DNA from 3 places in the Mesorhizobium sp. WSM4844 genome. Region 1 is predicted to be linked to each of the others. Evidence: predicted binding sites of a transcription regulator. Region 1 holds the regulator's gene; each other region holds the start of a gene.
The links. The regulator PhoB, encoded in region 1, activates phosphate uptake and scavenging genes when phosphate is short. The targets are predictions, from matches to a motif close to TGTCATNNANCTGTCAT.
Positions count from the first base shown of each region.

Region 2: the regulator PhoB is predicted to act here: its motif matches at 4,654-4,670, upstream of AC0L2A_RS19445 (PhoX family protein).
Region 3: the regulator PhoB is predicted to act here: its motif matches at 2,329-2,345, upstream of pstS (phosphate ABC transporter substrate-binding protein PstS).

Region 1 is NZ_JBVVQB010000036.1:31,181-38,918, forward strand. Features, by position in the region: partial or broken gene AC0L2A_RS24235 (ATP-binding cassette domain-containing protein) at 1-548, opposite strand, end outside; partial or broken gene AC0L2A_RS24240 (sugar ABC transporter permease) at 642-1,960, opposite strand; gene xylF (D-xylose ABC transporter substrate-binding protein) at 2,101-3,141, opposite strand; gene AC0L2A_RS24250 (ROK family protein) at 3,408-4,655, shown strand; gene phoB (phosphate regulon transcriptional regulator PhoB) at 4,787-5,476, opposite strand; gene phoU (phosphate signaling complex protein PhoU) at 5,493-6,200, opposite strand; gene pstB (phosphate ABC transporter ATP-binding protein PstB) at 6,236-7,051, opposite strand; gene pstA (phosphate ABC transporter permease PstA) at 7,064-7,738, opposite strand, start outside.
Region 2 is NZ_JBVVQB010000024.1:20,864-28,601, reverse strand. Features, by position in the region: gene AC0L2A_RS19465 (ABC transporter ATP-binding protein) at 1-418, shown strand, start outside; gene AC0L2A_RS19460 (ABC transporter permease) at 415-1,176, shown strand; gene AC0L2A_RS19455 (MarR family winged helix-turn-helix transcriptional regulator) at 1,339-1,842, shown strand; gene AC0L2A_RS19450 (GNAT family N-acetyltransferase) at 1,826-2,506, shown strand; gene AC0L2A_RS19445 (PhoX family protein) at 2,597-4,585, opposite strand; gene AC0L2A_RS19440 (hypothetical protein) at 4,790-5,128, shown strand; gene AC0L2A_RS19435 (phosphatase PAP2 family protein) at 5,247-5,948, shown strand; gene AC0L2A_RS19430 (helix-turn-helix domain-containing protein) at 6,146-6,415, shown strand; gene AC0L2A_RS19425 (SulP family inorganic anion transporter) at 6,538-7,738, shown strand, end outside.
Region 3 is NZ_JBVVQB010000091.1:1,894-9,631, forward strand. Features, by position in the region: gene AC0L2A_RS34600 (Na/Pi cotransporter family protein) at 1-1,037, opposite strand, end outside; gene pstS (phosphate ABC transporter substrate-binding protein PstS) at 1,125-2,210, opposite strand; gene AC0L2A_RS34610 (2OG-Fe(II) oxygenase) at 2,668-3,408, opposite strand; gene AC0L2A_RS34615 (NfeD family protein) at 3,594-4,988, shown strand; gene AC0L2A_RS34620 (slipin family protein) at 4,985-5,749, shown strand; gene AC0L2A_RS34625 (putative pterin-binding protein) at 6,064-6,594, shown strand; gene AC0L2A_RS34630 (putative bifunctional diguanylate cyclase/phosphodiesterase) at 6,616-7,738, shown strand, end outside.

The DNA of each region.
Region 1 (7,738 bases):
CCGTTTCCTGCGGCCCCAGTGCCGCCGTCGGCTCATCCATGATCAGGATGCGGGCGTTGAACAGGATGGCGCGCGCGATCGCCACCGACTGCCGCTGGCCGCCAGAAAGCTTGACCACCGGGTCCTTGAAGCGCTGGAAGCGGGGATTGAGCCTGCCCATCACCTTGCGCGCCTCGGCCTCCATGGCGCCGTCGTCGAGCGTGCCCCAGCCGGTCATCAGCTCGCGGCCGAGGAACAGGTTGGCGGCGGCGTCGACATTGTCGGCGAGCGCCAGCGTCTGGTAGATCGTCTCGATGCCGTATTTCTTGGCGTCGCGCGGATTGGCGATCGAAGCCTCCTCGCCATTGACGAAGATCTGGCCCGAATCGCGCTTGTAGGCACCGGACAGGATCTTGATCAGCGTCGACTTTCCCGCACCGTTGTGGCCGAGCAGCGCCACGACCTCGCCCGGGAAAAGGTCGATCGACGTCGACGGCGCGAATGCCGCCGAAGGCAATCGAGATGTTGCGCATATCGATCAGTGGCGTGGGAGCAGTCGTGTCAGCCATGATCGTTCCTTTCCATGGTTTTGCCGAGCATGATGCTGGACCGAAACGGATGTCCACTTTTCGCTGACGCGGACCTTCGGCTCGGGATCATGCTCAGACCCGCTTGCGGTAGACTGTGTCGAGCCAGACGGCGACGACCAGCACGGCGCCGACGACGACGCTCTGAAGCGGCGAACGATGCCGAGCAACACCATGCCGGACTGCAGCGACTGCATCAGAAGCGCGCCCAGCATGGCGCCGAGCACCGTGCCGGAGCCGCCGGCCAGCGACGTGCCGTCGATGACGGCTGCTGCGATGACCAAGAGTTCGTCCAGCGTGCCCAGCGCATTGGTCGCCGCATTGAGGCGGGCCGAAGCAATTGCCGCGCTGATCGCGGCCAGAACGCCCATGATCATGAACACTTTCATGGTCACCCAGCGCGTGTTGATGCCGGCGAGTTCCGCCGCTTCCGGGTTGCCGCCGATGGCAAAGACGTAGCGGCCGAAACGGGTGCGCCGGGTGATGAAGGTCATGACGATGCCGACTGCGACCGCGATCAGCACCGGTATGGCGATGCCATGGGCGATGAACAGCCCGCCTTCGGGGATGGTGATGCCGTTCCGCTGGGCGTATTGGCGCACGATGCCGATCGGCCAGGGATAGGAATTGGCGATCCAGGCGGCGCCGAGGATGGCGGCGCAGGCGACAACACCAAGCAGGCTCTCCGCCCAGACCGGGCGCAACGGAAACTTGAAGCGCTTGCGCTGCGACCGGCCGTTGAGCAGCATCAAGGCGACGGCCACACAGGCGAGAATGCCGACGATCCAGCTCGCGGTCGCCCCGATCGAGCCACGCGGCCCGCCACCCATCAGCTGGAACGTGGCATCGAGCGGCGCGACGGTGCGCCCGCTCGTCATCAGCCACGCCATGCCGCGCCAGATCAGCAGGCCGCCCAGCGTCACGATGAAGGCCGGAACCTCGAGATAGGCGATGATGAAGCCCTGAAGCGCGCCGATCATGAGGCCGAGCGCCACGCCGGCGGCCAATGCGATGACCCATATCCAGGGATTTCCAAGCTGGAATCCCATGACGCGGATGAGGAATTCTGCCTGCGCAACGCCCATCACCATGCCGATCACGCCTTCGACGGAGCCGACCGAAAGATCGATGTTGCGCATCACGATGACCAGCACCATGCCGGTCGCCATGATCGCGACCGAGGAAGTTTGCACCGACAGGTTCCAGAGATTGCGCGGCGTGAGGAAAAGCCCACCCGACAGGATGTGGATTCCAACCCAGATGATCAGCAGCGCGCCGACCATGCCGAGCATGCGTATGTCGAGCTCGGTTGCCTTGAGGAAGCGGCCGAAGGGGCTGAGCTCGGATTCACGCGCCCGATCGGCAACCGGCGTGTTGGAAGTCGTGTCGGTCATGATGTCCTCCCACCGTTGCCGTCTGCCGCGGATGCCGGAAGCAGCCTAGAAATTACCCGCGAGACGCGGAAAAACAACTCTTTTGAAAAAAACGCCGCGGCGTGAAGCCGCGGCGTTTCAGGTTTTTTGGCGAAGGCGGATCAGTTGCAGACCGGGACGGTGCCCGCCGCTACGCCGGCGCAGACCTCTTCCTGCTTGATCCAGCCGGCGTCGATGACGACGTTGAGATTGTCCCTGGTGATGGCAATCGGCGTCAGGAACAGCGACTTGACGACATTGCCGCCCGGCGTGGTGAAATCCTTGACGCCGGCAATGTCTGTCATCGGCTTGCCGTCGGCCAGCTGCGAGGCGATCTCGGCGGCGTTCTTGCCGAGCTCGCGCGCGTCTTTCCACACCGATACGGTCTGTGTGCCGAGCGCGATGCGGTTCAGCGCGGCATGGTCGCCGTCCTGGCCCGAAACCGGGACGGATCCGGCCAGGCCTTGCGCCGTCAGCGCCGCGACGACGCCACCGGCGGTGCCGTCATTGGCGGCAACCACCGCATCGACCTTGTTGTCGTTGGCGGTCAGGAACTGTTCCATGTTCTTCTGGGCGTTGGCGGGAAGCCAGCCGTCCGTATAAGCCTCGCCGACATTCTTGATCTTGCCGCTGTCGATGGCATCCTTGAGCACTTCCATGGAGCCGGCGAACAGAAAATCGGCATTCGGGTCGGCGCCGGAGCCCTTGATGAAGACGTAATTGCCTTCCGGCGCCACCTTGAACACTTCGCGGGCCTGCATGCGGCCGACTTCCTGGTTGTCGAAGGTCAGATAGAACACGTCCTTGTTCTCGATCAGCCGGTCATAGCCGACGACCGGAATGCCTTCGTCCAGCGCCTTCTGCACCGCCGGACCGATGGCCGAGGCATCCTGCGCAAGGATGATCAGCGCGTTGGCGCCCTGCGAGATCAGGCTTTCGACGTCGGTCAGCTGCTTGCCGGGATTGGACTGTGCGTCAGCGGAGATATATTTGTCGCCGGCGGCCTCGATCGCCGCCTTCATGGCCGCTTCGTCGGTCTTCCAACGCTCTTCCTGGAAGTTCGACCACGAAACGCCAATGACCTTGTCCTTGGCCTGCGCGGCCGACGCGAGCGTCAGCGACATGGCGACCCCCGCCAGAATGGCGGCTGCGAATCTCTTCATGATATTCCTCCCTGCGCCGCGTAGGGCGCGACCAACTGGCCCGAAGGCCGGCACAAAGGCTCTATTTTTTCGAGCCTCGAAAAAATACTGGTCCAACGCCGAAGCACTGTCAACACCAATTCTGATGGATTTTGACGTCCTGTCGGGCTTTTTTTCGAGGCTCGGAATAAATAATGACAGCCCCCTCCGCTTCTGCCAGTATTTGTCGGACATTACCGACGGCTTCCGATTCATGAGCGGCCGCGGCATTAGGGAGGACGTAAAAAATGTCGGTGGGAATCCGTCATGACGATCTGCGCCGGCGCAACCGGGCGATGGTGATTTCGGCCGTGCGCCGGGCAGGCCAGCCGTCGCGGACCGAGATCGCCGCGACCACCGGCCTCAGCCATTCGACCATATCGGCGATCTCTGCCGACCTGATCCAGGAAGGCATCCTGGCCGAGAGCAAGGCGAGCGAGACGGTTTCGCTGAAACGCGGCCGGCCGCAGGTCGGCCTCAGCCTCAATCCGCAAGCCGCTGCGGTGTTGGCCGTCGTGTTGTCGCTGAATTTCCTGTCGGTCGCCGTCATCGATTATGCCGGACAAGTGGTCGCCGAGGAACAGCGCCGGCTGGACACGCTGACCATGTCGCGCGACGCGCTGATCGGCGAATGTGTCGCCATCGTCCGGCGCCGGCTCGAAGATCCCGACCTCGATGTCCAAAGCGTCGCCCGCATCGCGCTGGCGATCCAGGGCATCACCGATTCCCACGCGCGCGCCATGTTGTGGTCGCCGATCACGCCGCAGACGAACATCGCCTTCGCCGACATTCTGGAACGGGAGTTCGGCATCCCGGCGATCATGGAGAACGACTGCAACATGATGGCCGTGGCGCTACGCTGGCGCCACCCGGATCGCTACCGCGACGATTTCATCGCCATCCTGCTCTCGCACGGCATCGGTATGGGGCTGGTGCTGAAGGGCGAGTTGTTCACCGGCACCCACTCCTCGGGCGGCGAATTCGGCCACATGATCCATCGGCCGGGCGGCGCGCTTTGCCGCTGCGGGCGGCGCGGCTGCGTCGAGGCTTATGCCGGCAACTACGCCATCTGGCGCAACGCAAGGCTGTTGAGCGAGAACGCCGAGCCAGTCGCCGATGTCAGCGACGCCGAGATGCGGGCACTGGCGGCCCGGGCGCGCGAGACGGACGGACCGGAGCGCGAAGCCTACCGCAAGGCCGGCGAGGCGCTCGGCTTCGGGCTCGGCAGCCTGTTTGCGCTGATCGATCCGGCGCCGGTGGCCATGGTCGGCGCCAGCGCTGCCGCCTTCGACCTGATCGAGCCGGCGCTGCGCGAGGCTATCGCCCAGACCGCCGGCGGCCAGCATTCGGGTTCGATTTCCTTCGACACCGAGCCGAACGAGTTGCCGCTGATCCGCGAAGGCTGCGCCATGCGGGCGCTGAGCTTCGTCGATCAGGAGATTTTCGCGCCGAGCATCCAGGCACGAGCCGGCTCGGTCGGAAAGAACGTGGCTTGAATCCGAAGGCAGGGACTCCCGGGTCGCGACTTGGGGTGTGTTGAGATACAGGTCAGGCCGAGTCGAGAATGGTGGGTTCCGAGAACCGGAGCGGAGCGTACTTTTGGGTACGCCGGAAGCGCAGGTATCAGCTAGTCTTCCCTGATCGCATAGCCGGCGCCGCGGATGGTGCGGATGACATCGGGCATGCGACCATTGTTGACCGCCTTGCGCAACCGGCCGACATGGACGTCCACAGTGCGTTCGTCGATGTAGATCGTCTCGCCCCAGACATTGTCGAGCAACTGGCTGCGCGAGAAGACCCGACCCGGGTGCCGCATCATGAATTCGAGCAGCCGGAATTCGGTCGGCCCGAGCCGGATCTCGCTCTTCTTGCGATAGACCCGGTGCGATTCACGATCGAGCATGATGTCGCCGACCTTGAGCACGCTGGACAGCACTTCCGGCTTGGCGCGGCGCAGCAGCGCCTTGACCCTGGCCATGAATTCCGGTGTCGAGAACGGCTTGACCAGATAGTCGTCGGCTCCGGTCGAAAGGCCGCGCACCCGGTCGCTCTCCTCGCCGCGCGCGGTCAGCATGATGATCGGCAGCCGCTCGGTTTCGGGGCGCACCCGAAGCCGCCGGCAAAGCTCGATGCCGGAAACCGCCGGCACCATCCAGTCGAGCACCAAAAGATCGGGCACGTTTTCCTGCAGCCGGATTTCGGCCTCGTCGCCGCGCGTCACCACCTCGACCTGATAGCCTTCGGATTCAAGATTGTAACGGAGGAGGACGCCCAGCGGCTCTTCATCCTCCACCACCATGATGCGCGGCGCGATCATCGGCCGGTCACTCCTGTCATGTCGCCGGCGCCGACATCGTCGTTTCGTCGAGCTTCGGGCGATCCGCCGGCAATTGCTGCCCGGTCACGACAAAGTAGGCGTTTTCGGCGATGTTGGTGACGTGATCGCCGATACGCTCGAGATTCTTGGCGCAGAACAGAAGGTGCGTGCAGGCGGTGATGTTGCGCGGATCCTCCATCATGTAGGTCAGGAGCTCGCGAAAAACCGCCGTGTATTTCACGTCGATCTTCTGGTCGTCGGCGCGCAGTTCCTTCAACGCGCCGGCATCGCGCGACACATAGTGCTCGACCACGCCGCGGAGCTGCACAAGAACGAGATCCGCCATCGCATCGATACCGTGCGACAGATTCCGCGGCGTCGCGCTCTGCCCGACTGCGCTGACCCGCTTGGCTATGTTCTTGGCCAGGTCGCCGATGCGCTCGAGATCGCCCGCCATGCGGATTGCGCCAACCACGGCGCGCAGATCCTGCGCCATCGGCTGCCGCTTGGCGATCAGCGTGATGGCGCTGTCGTCGAGTTCGCGCTGCCGCGCATCCATGATGGCGTCGTCCGAGACGACGCGCTGCGCCATCGCATTGTCCGACGCAAGCAACGCGCGGATCGAGGCTGCGACCATTGCGGCGGCGAGCTCGTCCATGTCGCGGATCAGCCGGTCGATGTGCTCCAGTTCCTCGTCGAAAGATGCGACGGTGTGTTCACCCATGGTGCTGTCCTCGTGTTCGAAATTCGCCGGACCGCTCAGCCGAACCGGCCGGTGATGTAGTCCTGGGTGCGCTTGTCGTCGGGGTTGGTGAACATCTTGTCGGTCGCGCCCTCCTCGACTAGGTAGCCGAGATGGAACATCGCCGTGCGTTGCGACACGCGCGCCGCCTGCTGCATCGAATGGGTAACGATGACGATCGTATAGTTCTGGCGCAGTTCGTCGATCAGTTCCTCGACGCGGGCGGTGGCGATTGGATCGAGCGCCGAACAGGGCTCGTCCATCAGGATCACTTCCGGCGACACGGCGATGGCGCGCGCAATGCACAGACGCTGCTGCTGTCCGCCGGACAGACCGGTTCCCGACTCGAGTAGGCGATCCTTGACCTCGTTGAACAGGCCGGCCTTCTTCAGGCTCGATTCGACGATGCCGTCCAACTCGGCCTTGGTCCTGGCCAGGCCGTGAATGCGCGGACCGTAGGCGACGTTTTCGTAGATCGACTTCGGAAACGGGTTCGGCTTCTGGAACACCATGCCGACGCGAGCTCGCAGCTCGACGACATCGATTTTCGGGTCGTAGACATCCTCGCCGTCGAGCGTGATCTTGCCGCTCACCCGCGCGATATCGATGGTGTCGTTCATTCGGTTCAGGCAACGCAGGAACGTCGACTTGCCGCAGCCCGATGGGCCGATCAACGCCGTCACCTGATGCTCGCGGACATCGAGATCGACGTCGAACAGTGCTCGCTTCTCGCCGTAGTGAACGGAGACCTTTTCGCCCTTCATCTTGATCGAAGGGGCGTTGGTTGCGCTGCTCAGTTTCTGCTCGACGCCGGCTTCCGTCATGATGTTCATATCCTCTACTCCTTACCAGCGCCGCTCGAAGCGCCTGCGCAGTATCACCGCGATGGCATTCATGATGACCAAAAACACCAGCAAAATCAAAATCGCCGCCGAAGTCTTCTGCTGGAACCCCGCTTCCGGGAAATCCGCCCACATGAATATCTGCACCGGCAGGATCGTTGCGGGATCGGTGAAGCCGCCGGGAATGTCGACGATGAAGGCGACCATGCCGATCATCAGCAACGGCGCGGTTTCGCCGAGCGCATGCGCCATTCCGAGGATGGTGCCGGTCATGATGCCCGGCATCGCCAGCGGCAGGACGTGATGGAACACGGTCTGGACCTTGGACGCTCCGATGCCAAGCGCCGCCTCGCGGATCGACGGCGGCACGGCACGCAGCGAAGCGCGCGAGGCGATAATGATGATCGGCAGGGTCATCAGCGCCAGCACCATGCCGCCGACCACCGGGGCTGAGCGCGGCATGCCGAAGAAATTCAGGAATACGGCAAGTCCAAGCAGGCCGAAGACGATCGAAGGCACCGCCGCCAGATTGTTGATATTCACTTCGATCATCGTCGTCAGCCGGTTCTTGGGCGCAAATTCCTCAAGATAGATCGCCGCTGAAACGCCGATCGGGAAGGCGATGGCGAGGGTTACGATCATGGTCAGGAACGATCCGACGACCGCGCCCCAGACACC
Region 2 (7,738 bases), on a different contig from region 1:
TCAGGACATGTGGGCGATGGTGCGCCGGCTGCGCGAGGATGGCGTCACCATCATCCTGACCACGCACTATATCGAGGAGGCCGAGGCGATGGCCGACCGCGTCGGCGTCATTAATCGCGGTGAGATCGTGCTGGTTGAGGACAAGGTGCAACTGATGCGCACACTCGGCCGCAAAAGGCTGTTGCTGGAATTGCGCAGCCCGCTCGCCACCATACCCGAGACGTTGTCGCGCTACGCTTTGGAGCTTTCGCCGGACGCTGATCGACTGACTTACACCTATGACAACCAGAGCGAGCGGCCGGGCGTCGCCTCGCTGCTGCGCGACCTTGAGACGGCCGGCGTCCAGTTCCGCGATATCGACACGCAAAACAGCTCGCTCGAGGAGATCTTCGTCAACCTTGTGAGGAAGGGCGCATGAACCTGCGAGCCGTCTGGGCGATCTACAAGATGGAAATGGCGCGCGCCTTTCGGACCGTGCTGCAGAGCATTGTCTCGCCGGTCATCTCGACATCGCTCTATTTCGTCGTCTTCGGCTCGGCCATCGGCTCGCGCATCACCGAGATCGACGGCATCAGCTACGGCGCCTTTATCGTGCCGGGGCTGATCATGCTGTCGCTGCTGACGCAGTCGATCTCCAACGCCTCCTTCGCCATCTATTTCCCGAAATTCGTCGGCTCGATCTACGAACTGCTGTCGGCGCCGGTGTCCTATCTGGAGATCATCATCGCTTATGTCGGGGGTGCGGCGACCAAGTCGATCATACTCGGCCTGATCATCCTGGGGACCGCGTCGCTGTTCGTGCCGCTGACCATCGAGCATCCGTTCTGGATGTTCTCCTTCCTGGTGCTGACGTCGGTGACCTTCAGCCTGTTCGGCTTCATCATCGGCATCTGGGCGAAGAGCTTCGAGCAGCTGCAGCTGGTGCCGCTGCTGATCATCACGCCGCTTACCTTTCTTGGCGGCAGCTTCTATTCGATCGACATGCTGCCCGGTACCTGGCGCACGGTGACGCTGTTCAACCCTGTCCTTTATCTGGTCAGCGGCTTTCGCTGGAGCTTCTACGGCAAGTCCGACGTCTCGATCGGCATCAGCCTCGGCATGACCGTGGTTTTCCTGCTTATCTGCATAGCGATCGTCGCGTGGATTTTCAGGACCGGCTACCGGCTGCGGAACTGACCGAACGGCCTGCCCAGGCGACGCAGCGCCAGCATCCGAGCGATGTTCCCGACCCAAGACGACCAAATCTGGTGACGACGCTTGAAAGCGGCCGTGCGATGGCGGCGCTTGATTTCCATATAATGTTATATATCGTGTTATCAATTGGCTGGCAGGTTGATTATGGAAGACGTCGTAAGGTCCTTTGGCTTCCTGTGCCTGGGCAGCAGGCTGAAGCGTATTGGCGAGCAATTGCAGGCGGATACGCAGCGCCTGCTCGACTGCCTCGATGTGCCGGTTCAGTCGAGCCAGTACCCGCTGCTGGCTGCGCTCGACAGGCTGGGCCCGCTGCCAGTCGGGGAACTGGCGCAATCCCTCGGGGTCGCACAGCCAGGTGTAACGCGGAGCGTGTCGCTTCTGGCCGAATTGGGACTGGTCGAGGTCAGTCCATCGGATGATGACCAGCGGCGCAGGATTGTCTGCCTCACCCTGCACGGCCAGCGGCTGGTCGATGTTGCAAAGCACGACGTCTGGCCGCGCATCGAGAATGCCGTCGCGGATCTGTGCGCGGATCTTTCTGGGCCGTTTCTTGCTCAGCTGGCCGCCATCGAGGACGGCCTCGCCGCGGCGCCTCTCGACCGTCGTGTAAAGAAGCCGGAAGTGCCACGCGATGAAATACCTGCTTGACCGTCCCGTGTGGAGCGCGCTTCGGACGCGACACCAAGCCTTCGCGCAAGGTGACGACCACGCCATGCGGTATCGGCCCTCGATAGCTCCCTTCGCCGCCAGTGCCGCGGACGATGCGGAAAGCCTGCAGGCGCTCGGAAAATTTGTCTCCCCAGGCGAGAGTGCGATCCTGCTTCAGGTGGACGCAATTGCTCTGCCCGCGGAACTTTCGGCGACTTCGACCGCGCCCGGGGTTCAGATGATTGCCGAGCGGCCATTGCAGATGGTCTCCGACAAGCGCGTGCAACGTCTGACGCGAGACGATGCAGCTGAGATGCTCGCCTTGGCATTGGTCACCAAGCCTGGCCCATTCACGCTCGAAGCCTTGAGCCTAGGCGATTTTTGGGGTGTGAAGATCGAGGGCCGACTTGCGGCGATGGCCGGCGAACGCATGAAGCAACCCGGCTATACCGAACTTAGCGGCGTGTGCTCACATCCGGAATTTCGGGGCGGTGGTCTGGGCAGGCTGATGTCGCTGTTCGTGGCAAACCAGATAGCGGCGCGCGGCGAAGTTCCCTATCTCCACGCCTTTGCCAGCAACACCACGGCCATCGGATTATACGAGTCCATTGGCTTCAGGTTGAGAAGCATGATGAACGTGGCCGTGGTTCAGCGCGCCGAATGAGCCCATCAGGCGCATTCCCGCGCATCAGGAAAAGGAAGGATTTCGTATCGACGAAATCCTTCCTTGGCGCTGCTAGCGCCTTGCAGTGATTCAGACCGCGATTTTGCCGCCGCCCTGTTTGGTGATGGCGACGACCGACGGCCGCACCGGCATATCGGGCTTGAAGTCAGGCCAGCGGGTCGATAGGTCCTCATAGTAGGAGGGACGGCCAAAAGCCTCCCAGTCCTCGCCGCCATCGGCCGGATGCTGGACCGCGACGAAGGCGGTCTGGTCGTCGGGCGTGAACAGCGGGCCGCAGAGTTCGGCGCCGATCGGCACGCGGAAGAACAGCTTCGAGGTCGCCCGCGCCTCGCCTTCGGTGTCGACCGCCCACAGGCCGTCGGTGCGGCCGGTCGCCTTCGGGCCCTGACCATCGGTCGAGACCCAGAGCCGGCCGGCCGCATCGATGGCGCAATTGTCCGGCATGCCGAACCAGCCATTGGCGGTCGTTGCGGTCGAGAAGGTAGCGCCGACTTCGGCCACCGAGGGATCGCCGCATTTCAACATGATTTCCCACTTGCCCTTGGTGGCAGTGAAATCGCCACCGTCCTCGACAATCTCGACGATGTGGCCAAAAGCGTTTTCGGCGCGCGGGTTGGCGGCGTCGACCTGCTCCGTCTTGCGCTTCGAATTGTTGGTCAGCATGACGTAGACCTTGCCGGTCGTCGGGTTGGGCTGAATATCCTCGGGACGGTCCATCTTGGTGGCGCCGAGAAGATCGGCGGCACGGCGCGTCTCGATCAGCACCTCGGCCTGGCTGGCAAAGCCGTTCTCCGCCGTCAGCGGGCCCTGGCCGAAGACGATGGGAAGCCATTCAATCGAACCGTCCTCGGCGAATTTGGCGACATAGAGCGTGCCGTCGTCGAGAAGATCCATGTTGGCGGCGCGGTCCTCGGCGTTGAACTTTCCGGCCGTGACGAACTTGTAGACATAGTCGAAGCGCTCGTCGTCGCCGAGATAGAAGACGACGCGGCCATCCTTGGCGACGATCGATTCAGCGCCCTCATGCTTGAAGCGGCCCATGGCAGTGCGCTTCCTCGGCACCGAAGTCGGATCGTTGACGTCGACCTCGACGATCCAGCCGAAGCGATTCGGCTCGTTCGGCTCCTTGCCGATGTCGAAGCGGTCGTAATGCGCAGCCCATTCATAGGCGCCCTCGGGAATGCCCAGGCGCTTGTAGTTGGCGGCTTCCTTGTGGCCTTCCGGCAGCTCGCCCGAGAAATAGCCGTGTATGTTTTCCTCGGCCATGACGTAGGTGCCCCAGGGGGTGACGCCGCCGGCACAATTGTTGATGGTGCCGAAGACCTTCGTGCCGGTCGGATCGACACTGGTCTTGACCCGGTCGTGGCCGGCGACGGGGCCGGACAGTGCCATCTCGGTGTTGGCGGTGATGCGGCGATTGAGCTTGCCGTCGCGCACCACCTGCCATTTGCCTGATACCTTGCGAACTTCGACGATGGTGCCGCCATGCGCGGCTAGCTCGATATCGACCTGTTCCTTGCTCAGTGGGGCCTGCTTGGCCTCGCCATCGACGATGCTGACAAGGCCCGGGAACATCAGATGCGGATTGGTGTATTCGTGGTTGACCACCAGCAGGCCGTGCTCGGCCGAGCCGTCTATCGGGAGATAGCCGACATAGTCGTTGTTGTAGCCAAACTGTCTTTCCTGGGCCTGCGCCGACTGTTTTGCCGGATCGAATTCCGGCGAATCGGCAAACAGCGGATCGCCCCAGCGCAACAGCACGTCGGCGTCGTAGCCGGCAGCGACATGGTGCTTGTCGTCGACGCCTGCCTCGACCTCGTCGAAACTGAAGACCGAGCCGCCGCCGGCGCGGGCATCGTGGGCGAGGATCAGCGCGAGCGGGCTGACGGTGGCGGCGATGGCGGTTGCCGCGAGCGATCCCTGCAGAAAACCACGGCGCGAGAATCGCGCGGCGATGATTTCGCCCATCGTCTGGTTGTCAGTGGGATTGGTTCCTGGCCCATCGTTTTCCTCGAGCAGGCTGGTGCGGAAATGGGCGTCGGGGCGATGTTCAGTCATGGGGGCGTGCCTCTGGCTCTTTGGGATGGCTGGAGCGTGTTGCTTGACTGACCGCGTATCGCCAGCAGATCACAGTTTGATGACGTTGCCGACCAATTTCCAGCCCGATTTCATGTCTTTGATCAGGCCGCTTGACCGCGACCGACGCTTCCGAAACAAGATCTGCGGCAGGCGCGCAAGCACTGCGTCGGGAGGAACAAAAAAGTGAGTTTCTGGGGACTGGGGCAGCTCGGCATTTCGACAGTGATCTTCTTGCTGGCGGCGACGGCGGCCAAGCAATGGGGGCTGGCGCCGAGCCTCGGCAAGATCGTTCTGACTCTGGCGCTCTATTCAGCGGGCAATCTGATCATGCTGAGGCTGATCCGTGAATTCGGCATGTCGGTGTCGTTCAGCCTGTCGGCAGTGATCCAACTGGTGTCGGTGAACGTGGTGGCACTGGTGTTCTTCGGCGAGCGCGTCAATTCGTTGCAGGCGACCGGCATCGTGCTCGCCGTCGCAGCGGTGGCGCTGATCACGCTCGGACCCTATCTGCAAAAACTGTAGTTGCGCATGACCCCGAAAATCGGAAACGATTTCGGAAAGGATCATGCGCCAAATCAAAGTGCTACAGCGTCCTTTGCGCGTCCAAAAGGACGCGCGGCGCTGTAAGACGATTGGCCCGATGAAGAATACCGCAAACAAGCTGCTCAACTGGATCGAATTCCCGGTGCTTTTGGCCGGACTGGTCATCGCCGGCGGGCTGTGGGGGTTCGAGGAACTGATGGAGGTGGCGCGGGACACCACGCCGCACGCCTTCGACACGGAAATCATGCTCGCCTTCCGTGAAGCGGGCCAGCCCGACAATCCGATCGGACCGCCATGGCTGGAAGGGGCGATGCGCGACATTACCAGCCTCGGCAGCGCCATCGTGCTCGGGCTGATCACAGTGGCGGTGATCGTCTATCTGCTGCTGATCCACAAGCCGGGAGCAGCGTTTCTGGTCTTCGTCGCGGTGGCGGGCGGGCAGGCCCTGTCGAGCACGCTGAAGCTCGGAATCGATCGGCCGCGCCCCGACCTGGTCTCGCATCTCGCCGACGTGGCGACGCTTTCGTTTCCAAGCGGCCATGCGATGCTGTCGGCGGTGACATATTTGACGCTGGGCAGCATGGCGTCGCGTTTCCTGCCTGGGCGAACGACCAAGATCTATGTGCTGGCACTTGCCGTGCTGACAGCACTGCTCGTCGGCATCAGCCGCGTCTATCTCGGCGTTCATTGGCCATCGGACGTGTTGGCCGGCTGGTGCGCCGGCTTCGCCTGGGCGATGCTGTGCTGGCTGGTCGCATGGGCGTTCCAGCGATGGCGCGGGCAGACCGCCGGCGCCTGAACCGCCGTTCCGAACGACGCTGTACCAATTCTCCTTTAAGTTGCGGCGGCTGGGGCGTGCTGGTCCAGCAGGCGCAGGCTCGCCAGGATGCAACCGGGCCGTGTGAGCGCATGTCTGATATGTGCATGATGATGCTTGAACCATCACAATGATGGTATTATACATGGAATGCAGACTCAGACGGGGGTTTTTAGCCGATGATCACTGCCGCGCAGATGCGCGCCGCAAGGGCTCTGGCCGGCATCGATCAGAAGACGCTCGCCGAGCGCGCCGGGGTTTCGCTTCCAACCATTCAGCGCATGGAAGCGAGCGACGGCGTGGTCAGGGGCGTGGTCGATACGCTGATGAAGGTCATCCAGGCCCTCGACCGGGCCGGCGTGGAGCTGATCGGCGAGAACCAGGCCAGCGAGCGCGGCGGCAGGGGGGTGCGCCTCAAGCCGGTCGTGCCGCAGAACCCGCCAGGCTGAGCCGAAATAGAGTCGCGACGGCGACCGCCGACAGTCCTGCCGACGATCCCGCCGCCTGCTTGGTTTTATGCGTGGCCGCTGTGCACTTTTTGGCGGCATGCATCAGGAGCGGAAGGCAGTCCATGCATCGAACCCAGCGGGCAATTCATCAACCGGCGCAGCCGACATTTTCCGAACTGTTCACGCCGAAGCTGGCGACGGTGCTGCGCGAAGGCTACACATCAGAGCACTTCAAGGCCGATGCCATCGCCGGACTGACCGTGGCCATCGTGGCGCTGCCGCTGTCGATGGCGATCGCGATCGCATCGGGTGTGTCTCCGGAGCGCGGGCTCTACACTTCCATCATTGGCGGTTTCCTCGTCTCGGCTCTGGGCGGCAGCCGTTTCCAGATCGGCGGGCCGGCGGGCGCCTTTATCGTGCTGATGGCGGCAACCGTGGCACGGGTCGGCGTCGACGGGTTGCTGCTGGCGACGATGATGGCCGGCGTCTTGCTGCTCGTCATCGGCTACCTCAGGCTTGGCACCTACATCAAATTCATTCCTTATCCGGTGACCGTCGGCTTCACCGCCGGCATCGCCATCATCATCTTCTCCGGCCAGATCGTCGAGCTGTTCGGGCTAAAACTCGCCGGCAAAGAACCTGGACCGCTGGTGCCGAAGCTGATGGCGATCGGCGAGGCGGCCGGCACGATCAATCTCGCCGCCACCTTCGTCGCTCTGCTGACCATCGTCGCCATTGCCCTGATGAAACGGTGGCGGCCGAAATGGCCCGCCATGCTGATCGCCATCGGTCTGGCGTCGCTTGTCGTGGCGCTGTTTTCTCTGCCTGCCGAAACGATCGGCACGCGCTTCGGCGGTATCCCGCGCAGCCTGCAAATGCCGGCCTTTCCGCCGATCAGCTTCGACAGGATGATCGACGTCCTGCCGGACGCCCTAGCCTTTGCGCTGCTCGGCGCGATCGAATCGCTGCTGTCGGCGGTGGTCGCCGACGGCATGACAGGAAGGCGGCACCGCTCCAACTGCGAACTCGTGGCGCAAGGCTTCGCCAACATCGTGTCCGCCCTGTTCGGCGGCATCTGCACCACCGGCACCATAGCCCGCACCGCGACCAATGTGCGGGCCGGCGCGCATGGACCGGTCTCGGGCATGATCCACTCGGCCCTCCTGCTTGCCCTGATGCTGGTGGCGGCGCCGCTGGCCAGCTACATCCCGCTTGCAGCCCTTGCCGGCGTGCTGGCGGTGGTGTGCTGGAACATGTTCGAGAAGCAGGCCTTTGCCACGCTGCTGCGTGCCTCGCGCGGCGACGCGCTGGTGCTGATGGCGA
Region 3 (7,738 bases), on a different contig from region 1:
GTCGAGAAATCTTCCGTGTCCTCGGCATCGGTGTGACCGACACGCGACAGGACCCGCTCGAACACCCCGATGAACGGAAACAGCAACAGCGTGTTGAAGACGTTGAAGAAGGTCGAGTAGAGGCCGACCGCGACCGGCACCAGGGGAAAGGTCTCCTTGCCGTCGACGATCACCGGAATGGCGGGATCGCCGCCGAAGAACTGCATGGCCCATTCCAGGACCTGCATGGAGACGAAGAACAGCGGGATGGTGATGCACACGCCGATGATGTTGAAGGAGATGTGGGCGTAAGCGGTGCGCTTGGCGTTTTTCGAAAGATTGAGCGAAGCCATCCACGAGGTGATCGTGGTGCCGAGATCGGCGCCGAGCGAGAAGGCGACGGCCGTCGTCCAGTCGAGAATGCCGGCGGCGCCAAGGCCCATGACAATGCCGATCGTCGCCGAGGACGAATGGATCATGGCGGTCACGCCGGCGGCGATGAACACGCATTTGAGCAGGTTGAGATAGGAGTCGGCCGTCAGTGTTTGAAGCAGTGCCATGACTTCGGGCAGATTGCGCAGCGGGCGCAGGCCGCCGGTCATCAGGTTGAGGCCATAAAAGATCAGCGCGAAGCCCATGCCGGCAAGCGCTATGTTCTTGACCTTCTCGCTTTTGGCAAAGCAGTAGATCAGCGAGAACACGCCGGCCAGGATCAGCCCGAGCGGACCGAGCGGCAGCGCGATGAGCCCGTTGCCGAGCGTGGTGCCGATATTGGCGCCCATGATCACGCTGATCGCCGGTCGAAGCGCGATGACGCCGGCATTGACCAGGCCGACGACCATGACGCTCATCGCCGTCGACGACTGGATGACGCCGGTGATCAGCGTTCCCGCCAGCACGCCCTTGATCGGCGTTCCGGCGGCCTTGGCGAGAAAGGCGCGCATCCGGTTGACCGACAGCGCCTGGATGCCGTTGGCCATGAAGTCGAGGCCGAGCATAAAAATGCCCAACCCGCCGATCACCGGCACGAGGATGTCCTTGAAGATATCGATGTCCATGTCACGCAGTCCCCAACAAGCCGCCATCACGGCGCGATATGAATTTCAGTTCAGGCGCTGCGCGAAGCAGCGGCCTGGCTCTTCCGCTCAGTTTCCGACCGGCTCCAGCCTTGCCCAGTATTGCTCGATCCGGGCGACGAGCGCCTTCGGCAGCGGCACGTAGCCGAGCGCGGCGGCGTCATCAGCGCCGTGGGCGAAGGCGAGCCGGAAAAGGTCGTGCACGCGGCGATAGCGATGTTCCGAACGGCCCGAGACCTGAACGACCGCGAACACCGCCGCGCTGATCGGATAGGCGGCATCGCCGTCTCGATCGGTCAGCGAGGCGAAGAAGTCGGTCGTTTGCGCCCAGTCGATGGAGGTCGCGGCAGCTTGCACGCCCTGCGGCTCCGGCTTGACGAACTTGCCGGCTCTGTTCTGGATCAGCGCGTAGGCAAGGCTGGCGCGCTGGGCCTGGCCGGATTCGGCATAGGCGATCGCGCCCTTCGTGTCGTGCACGGCGTGGATGAGGTTCTGTGTGCCTTCCGCGTCAGTGCCGAGCGGCCACGAGATCAGTGTATTGGCGCCGTATTTGGCCTTCCACTCCCCGCTGACCGCCGACAGGTACTCGGTGAAGACAAAGGTCGAGCCGGAGCCATCCTTGCGGTGAACAACGCTGATCCTGAGATCGGGCAGCGTCAGATCCGGATTCACCGCCTTGATCGCGGGATCGGACCATGACTGGATCTTGCCCAGATAGATGTCGGCCAGCACCGGCCCCGTCAGGCGAAGGCTTTCCGGGCCGATGCCGTCGAGATTGACGACGACGGCGATGGCGCCCATCACGATCGGAAACTGCTGGCGGCCGGCCTTCTTGAGTTCGGCGGCATTGATCGGCGCATCCGTCGCGGCAAAGTCGACGTCCGGCTGATCGAGACGCAGGACGCCGGCGAGCGAGCCGACGATTTCATAGTCGACCTTCCAGTCGGGCGAGACATAGTCCCCGCCGTCGGCGCGGGCGCTCTCGTAGGCCGTTGCCCATTTGCCGATGATTGGGGCGGCCAGTGTCGATCCGGCGCCGCGGATAGGCTCGGCCTGCGCAGCGGCCCCGATCATCAGGCCAACAGCAAGCGTGATGGCGCCGCTGATCTTCGCCGATTTGCGCCGTAGTGACGCAAAGCTTGCTGGAAACATCATGGCGATCCCCGACTCGCGAACAAATAGCTACTTTTCAGTCTTGGCAGATATCAACAGTCATCCGCCCGGCGAACGAACGCCGGCAGAGAAACAACACCGCTCACCGTATGAACCTTGGTTAACGATTGGATGACAAAGATCTTTGCGGGTGAGATTTTTATTTTTCCGCGATTGCCGCGGTTGCCTGAAGAATTGTTCGGCAGCCAATCGCTTCAGCTTTGCGCTGCCCCTCACCTGCCTGCCGGCACCCTCTCCCCGTATAGTGACGGGGAGAGGGGCGCTCTCATCGATGGTTTCGCCAATCACCAGCGTTGCAGAATATCCGCCACGGTGCGACCAGTCCCTTCTCCCCGTCACACGGGGAGAAGTGCCCGGCAGGGCGATGAGGGGCGGCGCCGACTCCGACAACAGATCCCCTTGGCACGAAGTTGCTGGTCGCCTCTACGCAGGGACAGCCCTATTTCGCGTCGTGGAAGATAATGCCGACGGTATGGCGCAGGCCGGAGCGAATCCGGCTGACGCCGTGCCTGAGATTGACGCGGTAGCTGCCTTTGCTGCCCTGGACCGGACGATTGTGGACCGCGAAGGCGACTGCGTCGCCCTGGCGCAGCGGCACCACCTCGGCGCGGCTCTGCATGCGCGGGCGCTGTTCGGTCAGCACGAACTCGCCGCCGGTGAAATCCTTATCCGGTTCCGACAGCAGGATTGCCACCTGCAGCGGGAAGGCAAGATCGCCGTAGAGATCCTGATGCAGGCAGTTGAAGTCGCCAGGGCCATACTGGAGCAGGAGCGGCGTCGGCCGCGTCTGGCCCTGCTCGTGGCATTGCTTGAGGAACGCGGCGTGTTCGTCCGGGTAGCGCTGGGCGATGCCCATGCGCTCGTTCCAGTCGTTGGCGACGGCGGCAAGGCGCGGATAGAGTGCGGTGCGCAAGCCGCCGATCAGCTCTGGCAAGGGATAGCGGAAGTAGCGGTACTCGCCCTTGCCGAAGCCGTGCCGCGCCATGTGGACATGGCTGCGGAAATGGCTTTCGTCGGGATAGAGCCCGGCGATCTCCCGGCATTCTTCTGACGTCAGCAGCTTTTCCATCACCGCGCAGCCATAGCCGCTCATCTCCTCGGCCAGTGCCTGCCAGTCATATCCGGCGACGCGCGCTTCCGCCGATCGGACCGCTGCTTCTGGAACCGTGTGTATGGTCATGGCTCTGCCTCCTCTGGCTTCATCGGCTTCTGCAATCAGATGGGTGAATCGGCGCGTGCAAACCACCCGTTTCCTGCCAACCGGGTTAGGCACAACGCCCCGTTGCCCTGGATCAGCTTCACCGCCGCGACGCAGCATGGATTTCGGCAAAACCGGGCCCATATCCCTGATAGGGAGCTTTGAGCGTGAAACTGGCGCGTGTAGCCCTGATTGCCGCGGCTCTCGTAGCCGCTGTGGCTGTTTGTTCTTCTTTCCTAACCGGAGAAGCAAACGGCCAGGAGAGGACTGCGCTGCGCATCGAGATAGACGGCGCCATCGGTCCGGCGAGCGCCATGCAGTTCGAGGAAGCGCTGGCGGTGGCCGCAGAACGGAACGCCGAGGTTTTCATCCTGCAGATGGACACGCCGGGCGGGTTGGTCACCAGCATGCGTGAGATCATCGCCGACATCCTCGCCTCGCCGGTTCCCGTCATCGGCTATGTCGCGCCCGCCGGCGGGCATGCGGCGAGCGCCGGAACCTACATCCTCTACGCAACCCATGTGGCGGCGATGGCGCCCGGCACCAATGTGGGCGCGGCAACGCCCATCGAGATGGGCGGGCCGATGCCATCCTTTCCCGGCGACGACAAGAACAATGGCCCGGACGCCGGCAAGGACCCGAAGAATCCACCGGCGGGCAATGCGATGATCGCCAAGGCGACGAACGACGCGGTTGCCCTGATCCGCAGCCTGGCTGAACTGCGCGGGCGCAATGCCGATTGGGGTGAAAAGGCGGTGCGCGAGGCGGCCAGCCTGTCGGCCAGCGCGGCGCTGCAGGAACGTGTCGTCGACTTCGTCGCCCGCGACACGACCGAACTGCTTCAGCTGGCCGACGGCCGGTCGGTCGAGATCGCCGGCAGGAAAAAGGTGCTGGCGACCAAAGGGCTGCCGGTTGAAACGCTGGAGCCCGGCTGGCTCATCCGGCTTCTTGCCGTCATCACCGACCCGAACATCGCCGTCATCCTGATGCTGATCGGCGTTTATGGCCTCGTCTTCGAGTTCACCAGCCCAGGTGCGGTCGCGCCAGGCGTGATCGGCACGATCTGCCTGCTGCTCGGGCTCTATGCGCTCAATCTCCTGCCGATCAGCTATGCCGGCCTTGCCTTGATGCTGCTTGGCATCATCTTCCTCGTCGTCGAGGTCTTTAATCCCACAGTAGTGCTTGGGCTGGGAGGCGTGGCTGCGTTTCTGCTGGGCGCTGCCATGCTGCTCAGGATCGAAGGTCCCGGCTTCGAGATGTCGTGGGCCGTCATCGGCACCGCCGCCATCCTGACGCTCGGCCTGGCGCTGCTGACCGGCAGCTATCTGTGGGCGGCCCGCAAGAACGTTCCGCGTGTTGGCGCACAGGCCATGCAAGGGCTGCCGGCCAAGGTCCTCGACTGGGAGGGCAGCGAGGGCCACGTGCTTGCCCGGGGTGAGCGCTGGCGGGCGAAAGCCGACGAACCCATTGCAGTGGGCGACAGCGTCGAGGTGGCTGATGTCAGGGGTCTCGTGCTGACGATACGGCGCCGCAATGTGCGAAGCGATGGAGCAAGGCAATGATGATCGGTTATGTGGCCTATCTGGTAGCAGCGCTCGTCATGGTCATGTTCCTGTCCGCGGCCATTCGCATCCTGAGGGAATATCAGCGCGGTGTGGTCTTCACACTCGGCCGCTTCACCGGGGTCAAGGGACCCGGCCTGATCATCCTCATCCCCTTCGTGCAGCAGATGGTGAAGGTCGACCTGCGCGTGGTGGTCCAGGACGTGCCGCCGCAGGACGTGATCTCGCGCGACAACGTCTCGGTGAAGGTCAACGCGGTGCTGTATTTTCGTATCGTCGACGCCGAGCGGGCGGTGATCCAGGTCGAGGACTTCATGACCGCCACCAACCAGCTGGCACAGACCACGTTGCGCTCGGTGCTCGGCAAGCATGAGCTCGATGAAATGCTGGCCGAGCGTGACAAGCTCAACAGCGATATCCAGGAGATCCTCGATCAGCGGACCGATGCCTGGGGCATCAAGGTCTCCGATGTCGAGATCAAGCATGTCGACCTCAACGAGAACATGGTCCGCGCCATCGCCAAGCAGGCCGAGGCCGAACGGCTGCGGCGTGCGAAAGTGATCAATGCCGACGGCGAACAGCAGGCGGCGGCAAAACTCGTCGAGGCCGGCAAGATGCTGTCCGAGACACCGCAGGCCATGCAGCTGCGCTATTTCGAGGCGCTCCATGACATCGCCGGTGAGCGCTCGTCGACGGTGGTGTTTCCGGTGCCGATGGATCTGCTCGGCCATTTCATCAGGCCGACCGGCGAGAAGAAGTGAGTTCGAAGGCCGGCGATCCTTCAGCCCCCTCTGCCCTAGCAGGCATCTCGCCCCACAATAATGGGCCATCGTGTGGGCCGAGGAACCCAGGCTGGAACGAGGCCGCGATCCTTCGCGCGCCCCTCTGGCCTGCCGGCCATCTCCGCCACGAGCGGGGGAGATCGGCAGTTTCGCCGTGCGCGTCTCTCCCGGTTCGTCGGCCGAATAGGGCTAACGGAAAAATTAGACATTCATGGCAATGTTAAACCCGCCTGCCCGAATGAAGGTCGTGGCGACGGCTGGGTGCTGGCCCATCGACAAGAAAAGGATTGCGCATGTCATCCTTGCTCAACACAGGATTTTCATCGCTTAAGCGCAGTCTGATCATGCTGGCAGTCCTGGCGTTTTGCATCCTGCCGGCCGGGGCGTTGGAGCCCGTTGAGCTCCCGGAATCGCCAGACACTGTGGCCTTCAATGTTCAGAACAACGGCAAGTCGGTGCCAGTCACGTTGCGACAGCTGGAAAAGCTCGGTCTCTACAGGGTCACCACCGCAAGTCCATTTGAAAAGGGGCAGCTTACATTTGAAGGCGTCCTGTTCCGCGATGTGCTCAAGCTCGTTGGATTGGAAGGCGAGGATTCCGTTGTTCTGCGGGCGGTTGACGAATATGTGCAGATAATTCCGCGCCAAGATTGGACGGAAGGTCCTCTCCTGCTTGCCACCCGCCAGAACGGAAAATTGCTGACCCGACGCACGCAAGGTCCGACCCGGCTGGTCTATCCGCTCAACGACCACCCGGCCTTCGATACGCCAATCCACAAACCACGCTGGGTCTGGCTGATCAAGACGCTCGAGCCTGGCGGCTGATCGAGCTCCGGCGTGGCTCGAATGGCACGCTTTGGATCGAGAGGCTGGCGCGTTCCCGTCACCTACGGGACCGCCATTGCGGCTGCAGCAGCCAGTTCTGCCGTCCTGATCACCGTATTGTTTCTCAGCCTCAGCAAGATCGAATATTCGCTGCCGCGGTTCGGCTTTTTCGCCATCCGCGAGTTCCACATTGCAATACGCGATGTGACCCACCTCAAAGACATGACATCGCTCGCCCAGGCCGCCCCCGGCTCTGCAGACAGCCTTGAGCAGTTATCGGCGGCGAACGACCTGGTCTACATCCGATTCAAGCGGATCGACGGCGCCGGGACAGCGAGCGAGATTCCCGCCTACGCAAGTATCGTTCCGCGTGTCGTTGACGCGGTGACACGGCTTGATGCCATGATTGCGGCCGGGCCGCCTCTCGACGAAAATATCTTGAAGGAAATGGGGTTGGAGCTCGAGCATCTCGTAGCGATGATGAACGACGAATATTACAAATATGGAGATGAGATCAACGTAGATCTCTATTCGGCGGAAAGAAGCCTGAAGAAATTCAACTACCAGATTGCATTCGCTCTGGCGGTCTTGTCGCTGCTGGCGATCGGAACTGCCGTATTGCTCATCGGCCGTCGGGAAACGATAAGGAAACTGGAGTTTCTGGCCTGGCGCGACGCGACGACGGAATTGAAGAACCGTGCCTGGATGTCAGCCAACAGGGACGTGATGCTGGACCGGGCAAGGCTGGCCGGCAAGCAACTCCGCCTTTTCCTGATAGATTTGGATCATTTCAAGGGCGTGAACGATACGTTCGGTCATCACATCGGTGATCTCTTGCTGAAAGCCGTCGCCGAAATCCTGCAATCGGTCGAACGGCCCGACGAAGTTGTCGCCATCCGTTTGGGCGGTGACGAGTTCGCCGTCATGGCGATCGGGGACCGGCACGCGGCAGCCGATGCTCTCGGAAATCGGCTTCGCGAGCAATTGAACCGGTTTGCCGAACTCGCGGGCCACCACGTGCGGATGGGAGCCAGTATCGGCATGGCGTGTTTCCCCGAACATGGTTCGGATATTTCCACCCTGTTGCGCAACGCGGACAGCGCTCTTTATGTCGCCAAAGCCGAAGGACGCTCTGGCTTCGTGA